Regions from separate parts of the Clostridium moutaii genome, predicted to be linked through region 1. Evidence: riboswitches for the same ligand, from Rfam matches in the RefSeq annotation. Region 1 holds a riboswitch; the other holds the start of a gene.
The links. A riboswitch is a leader RNA that binds a small molecule or an ion and turns the genes downstream of it on or off. The one in region 1 is predicted to bind S-adenosylmethionine.
Positions count from the first base shown of each region.

Region 2: linked by a shared signal. The riboswitch ahead of AB8U03_RS12375 (methionine ABC transporter ATP-binding protein) and the one ahead of AB8U03_RS10065 (trans-sulfuration enzyme family protein) in region 1 are both predicted to bind S-adenosylmethionine.

Region 1 covers NZ_JBGEWD010000008.1:134,227-137,447, forward strand. Annotated here, with positions in the region: gene AB8U03_RS10055 (MFS transporter) at 1-593, opposite strand, end outside; gene AB8U03_RS10060 (N-formylglutamate amidohydrolase) at 985-1,755, shown strand; SAM riboswitch class I at 1,857-1,964, shown strand; gene AB8U03_RS10065 (trans-sulfuration enzyme family protein) at 2,051-3,221, shown strand, end outside.
Region 2 covers NZ_JBGEWD010000012.1:11,072-14,292, reverse strand. Annotated here, with positions in the region: gene AB8U03_RS12380 (DUF4317 domain-containing protein) at 1-960, shown strand, start outside; SAM riboswitch class I at 1,044-1,147, shown strand; gene AB8U03_RS12375 (methionine ABC transporter ATP-binding protein) at 1,358-2,137, shown strand; gene AB8U03_RS12370 (methionine ABC transporter permease) at 2,134-2,802, shown strand; gene AB8U03_RS12365 (MetQ/NlpA family ABC transporter substrate-binding protein) at 2,827-3,221, shown strand, end outside.

The sequences.
Region 1 (3,221 bases):
AAGTACCAAACAATTAATGCTGATATGCCTACAAATACAAACATGTATCTCCAACCTATAGTTGGTATGATAATTAAGCCCAATAATGCAGAAACAGGTACAGCTATATTAGTTATCAATGACAACATGGAAACCCATCGTCCCCTAACTTTTGCAGGGACAAATTCTCCAAGAAGAGCATATCCTGTAACTATTTCGGCTCCAAGACCTATACCTATAAAGCCTCTGCATACTATCAAAAAACTCATATTTGGAGAAATTGCAGCAACTAAGGATGCACCTCCAAAAATTAAGAGATTAAGTCTGTACACAAATTTACGTCCATATTTATCTCCAAGAAATCCTGTTATAAGAGCTCCTATTAAAAGTCCTATAAATGATACTGAAATGAAAGTGGCATTTAAAGTTATTGTGGACCATCCATTTTTTAATAAAGCACCTAATACACTACTTGCCAAATATATATCAAAGCTATCTAGAAACATCCCAAGTCCAGTTAAACATAAGATTTTATAATGTATTTTTGATACTGGCAGACGATCCATTCTTTCAGATATAAAATTATTATCTATGATAGAATTGGCATTCCCCATTTACAATTACCTCCATCTTTTAATAAATAATTTGGTATTTTGCAAAATCCAATATATATGACATCATAAAAGCAATATTTGTGCCAATAATAAAAAGAGCCAATATGTAAATCTTTAATATAATTGTTTCATTTATGTTTAAACTTGTTTTAATTTAAATAAAACAATGAAAGGAGTAAGTTGCAATAGAATATATAATAATATATATTATGGGATCTGCAGGCTGTCTTTAGATAAGATGTATTGTTTTTGTTTCATGTTCATCTACATCTATGCAGGCCTTGTACTGGATGTCACTTATATAAGTTTATTTAGCAAGAAGAGATAGTAATATATAGAATTTATGTGGTATATTGATATTAAGGTCATCATATAGGAGGGGGATGGTATAATGAATTCAGTTAGGGTAAAAAATAATGATAATCCCTGTAATATTATAGCGAGCATACCTCACAGTTCAAGTAACATAACTTTAGAGATGAAAGAAAATATGAAAAAGGGTGTAATACTCGCAAATAATGATTGGTTTTTAAAAGATCTATACGATTTTTTGAGTGAATTAAATATAAATTCAATTTCAGCTAATTACAGCCGATATGTAATAGATGTAAATAGGGATATTAAAAATAAACATGTACATGATGAATATACAAAGTCTTTGATATATTACAATACCACATTTAATAGGGAAATTTACAGTAAAGCACTTGATGAAAATATAATAGAAGATAGAATAGAAAAAATATATAAACCCTATCATTTAAGTCTCTATAGACAGATAAATAAAATTTTAAAAATAAAAGGAAATGTTTATCTGCTGGATTTACACAGCTTTTTTGAACAATCCAAGGCAGACATAATCCTTGGAACTCGTGAAGGGAAAACCTGCTCCAGGGATTTTTTAAATATTGTATATGATTCTTTTTCAGACAGTGGATTTAATGTAAAGATTGATGAGAAGGGGCTTAGAGGTGGATATATTACATCCCATTACAGCTCTCTAAATGATGTACAAACTATGCAAATTGAAATAAGATACACTACATATATAGAAAACAGGTATTTTGGTGAGGAAGAAGTTAAAGATATAGATTATAGGCTATTTAATGATGCCAAAGTGCGTTTAAATAAAGCACTTTTAGAGATAAAGAGAAAATTGTGATTCCTCTGAGATATGGCAAAATTTTGAATCACCTTGGGGAAACTTTATTTGACAAAAAATTGATTCTAATATAATATAAAAGAAATTAAATAGAAAATTAAATCTTATCAAGAGTGGTGGAGGGACTGGCCCTGTGAAACCCGACAACCAACATTGTTATTTCACAATGTATGGTGTTAATTCCAGCAGAATTTTCTGAAAGATAAGAAAAATATCTTGTGCAATTAAGTTGTTTTTCTTATGGAAGACAACTTTTTTAGTATGATTATTTATTAAATTTATAAGGAGGAAATATATGAGCAGGGAAACTAGTTTTATAACAAAGTGCATACATGTAGGTAATGGTGTTGATAAGGAGACAGGTTCTATTAGACGTCCTATAACTATGGCGAATTGCTATAGACTTCCAGAAGATGCATCATCAATTAACTGGAGTGATCCAAATCAGATACTCTATACTAGAAATACTTCTGCAAATCAATTGTATCTCCAGCAGAGATTGGCCGCACTTGAAGGTGGAGAGGATTGCGTAGTTCTGGCAAGCGGAGTTGCTGCACTTGCAGGCGTGTTTTTTACATTTTTGAGTAACAAATCACATGTAATTTGTTCAAATGTTTCGTATATAGCAGTTTACAGGCTGCTTAATCAGTACTTGCCGGATAAGTACGGGGTAGAAGCAACTCTTGTAGATACATCCAATTTAGAAGAGATAAAAAAAGCCATAAGACCTAATACAAAACTTATTCATGTTGAAACTCCGGGAAATCCAACTACAAAAATAAGTGATATTGCAGAAATATCGAAAATTGCTAAATCCATTGGAGCATTATTCAGTGTTGACAGTACTTTTGCATCTCCATATCTGCAGCATCCTCTTGAACTTGGGGCCGATCTTGTGGTACATAGTCTGACAAAATACATAAATGGACATGGTGATGCCATGGGCGGAGCAGTAATAGGAAGAAAGGATCTTATAGATAAAATAAAAAGTCAGGCAATGGTTAACCTTGGAGGCACTATAAGTCCTTTTAATGCATGGCTTATAATGAGAGGAGTTGTAACACTTCCACTTCGCATGAAACAGCACAGTGATACTGCACTTAAAGTCGCCCAGTATCTAGAATCAAATCCATCAGTGAAATTTGTTGCATATCCGGGACTTAAAAGCCATCCACAGCATGCAATTGCTAAAAAGCAGATGAAGATGTACTCGGGAGTTATAGCTTTTGCACTTAAAGCAGACGGTAAAACCCACAATAAATTTATAAATTCACTTGAACTTATTGTGCCTGCAGTTTCTCTTGGACATGATGAAAGTCTTATTGTTTATACGGGTCCAGATGATGAAAGAATTAATTTCTATCCAGAAGAATTTAGAGATGGATATATCAGATTCAGTATAGGACTTGAAAGTGCGGAGGATATTATTTATGATTTAAAACAGGCACTAGAAAAATGTGGATTAT
Region 2 (3,221 bases), on a different contig from region 1:
AATTTTAGAGAAATGGAAAAGGAAAAAAATCCAGATGATAGTGAAAATACTCAGCGTATATTGTATAATGCTTTAAATTCCAAGGAGAGCATAGCTGAATTCGGAGATAAAGTAGTGGATAAAATATCTAAAAATTACACTTACGATACAGATGTAGTGATAAATTTTATAAAAGCAGAGTATTACAGCAGCAATAAAAAAAATGAGGATGAAGGAGATAGTGACATAGAGGATTATGTGCAGGCCGTAGAATTTTTATTGTGTAGTGTAAATAAAGTGGAAATTCCCAAGAAAGTATTAAAATTTGACTATACTGAAATGAAATTCAAGCCAAATTCTGCACTGGACATGATTATAAATTTAAATTCTCCCCTAGATGGATTTATGTTTCCAAGTTTTACATGTCAGTATGTAGATGTAAATAAGATAATATATTACTCTTCAAAGGCCAAACAAATTAATGGTACTTTTGTAGAGAAGGTACTGGATTGTACAATAAAACCTACAGCAGTAGAAGAAAAAGAAAATTTTAATGCCATATTGGGCACTGCAGTAGGAGGCAAAATAAAACCGGATATTATGCAGGATATATATGAAAAGATAAATGAAAAGCTTGATGAAGAAGACAGGGAAGAAGAACCAACCTTAGATATGAATGAAGTTACAAGGGTACTGGGTGAAAGTGGTGTAGAAAGTGTACAATCTATTAAAAATGCCTTTCAGGAAGTATGCGGGGAAGATTATGAGTTTAAAGCCAGGAATGTAGTTCCTGATTTTAAAAGTAAATCTATAAAGATTGAGAATGAAAATACAAGCATAACCATAAAACCACAGGATTTAAGCAGTGTAAGGCAGGTAGTGGATAAAAAAGGCAGGAAATGTCTATTAATAGAGCTGAAAGAAGATATGGTTGTAAATGGACTTAACCTGGAGACTGAGGAGATAGAGGATTATATTTAAATTTTTAATTTTCCAGTAAAAAATTTATTGACAATGTTTAATATTGCTGATATACTGATTGTCATAATATTAAATATTGAATAAACTTATTAAGAGAGGTGGAGGGAAAGGCCCTATGAAACCCAGCAACCAGTATTGATTAATGCATTGGTGCTAATTCCTGCAGCCTATAGCTGAGAGATGAGGTAATCATGAGAATATAAACTCAGGGGTTTCCTCTGAGTTTTTTATAATTTAATTAAATACAAATTTTAAAGGTTGACCAGAAAAACTGGAGACTAAATTTTGATTTTTATAAGATTTAGTCTCTTTTTTGTTTTGCCGCAATTTATTTTAATTAAAGAGAAAGATGGTATATAGGCAATTATTAAAAGAAAGGAGGAGGAAGGAAATTATTATGATAAGTGTACAAAATTTAAGTAAAACCTTTAGTACGCCTAAAGGTAAAATTCAAGTACTAAAAGATATAAATCTTAAAGTGGAGAAAGGAGATATTTTCGGAATAATAGGCTTTAGCGGAGCTGGAAAGTCTACAATGATACGCTGCTTAAATAGGCTTGAAGAACCTACTTCAGGCACTGTACTCATTGGAGACAAAGATATTACTGCTATGGATAAAAACGAACTTAGAGAAGCTAGAAAAAAAATTGGAATAATATTTCAAGACTTTAATTTATTTGATTCAATGACTGTATATAAGAACGTAGCTTTTCCTCTAAAGATATCTGGTTATCCTGAACAAAAGATAAAGAATAGAGTGCATGAAATATTGAATTTAGTAGAGCTGAGTGACAAGGTGGATTCTTATCCTGCCCAATTAAGCGGAGGTCAGAAGCAGAGAGTGGGTATAGCCAGGGCACTGGCCAATGAACCAGATGTGTTATTAAGTGATGAAGCTACCTCCGCATTAGATCCACAGACCACTTATTCCATATTGGAGCTTTTAAGGGATATAAATAAAAAACTTAATTTAACTATTCTGCTTATAACCCATGAGTTGGATGTTATTAAATATATCTGCAATAATATGGCAGTGATTGAAGAAGGTAAGATTGTGGAAACAGGAAGCACAAATTCAGTATTTTTAAATCCTAAAAGTGATACTGCTAAAAAGTTTGTTAAAATAATGAGAAATCTCAGTGTGAATTCCGATTATCCTGGAGGTGAGGTAATATGACTGATGATTTTAAAATGTTGATTCTAAAAGGATTGTCGGAAACCATAGAAATGGTAATTATAGCTGGCTGCATAGCACTGCTCATCGGGCTGCCGCTTGGAATTATTTTGGTTGTTACTAAAAAAGGACATATTTTAGAGCATGAAAAATTAAATAAAGTATTGGCTGCTATAGTAAATGCAATAAGATCCCTTCCTTCTATAATATTAATTGTGGTTTTACTGCCATTAGCCAGATTGATTGTAGGAACTACATTGGGTATGAAGGCAGCTATTGTTCCCATATCCATAGGAATAGCACCTTTTTTAGCTAGAATTATTGAAACATCAATAGAAGAAGTAGAATGGGGAAAAATTGAAGCAGCTTTGGCTGTGGGAGCAAAACCATTTCAAATTATATTAAAAGTTTTAATACCAGAAGCACTGCCTTCACTTATAAGAGGGATTACAATTTCAATTATATCCATTATTGAATTTACTGCTGTAGCTGGTGCTATAGGAGCAGGAGGATTGGGAAGCCTGGCAATACGTTTTGGATATGAGAGATTTCGTGAAGATATTATGGTAGCTACTGTTGTGCTGTTAATTTGCCTGGTGCAGATCATACAGTTTTCAGGAGACCATATTTCTAGATATGTAAATAAAAAAAGATATAAATTTGATTGATTATTTTAAGGGAGATGAATTAATATGAAAAAGAAAAGTGTAATATCATTGATGCTGGTGTTGGTTGTAGGATTGTTTTCAGGCTGTGGAAACAGCAGTGATTCAAAGAGTACAAGCAGTTCAAGCGATAAGAGCAAGAGTGTTACAGTGAAGATAGGAGCTGCAGCAGTGCCCCATGCGGAAATATTAAACCACATAAAACCTGCTCTGGCAAAAGAGGGAATCAATTTGGATGTTGTGGTACTGGATGATGAGGATCAGTTAAATCCAGCTTTACAGGAAAAACAGATAGATGCAAATTATTTTCAGCATTTACCTTATTTGGAGTCTGTAGCTAAAGAAAAAGGATACAATTTTGCAGTAGCTGGAAAGGTTCATGTGGAGCCAATAGGTTTTTATTCTGATAAAATTAAATCAAA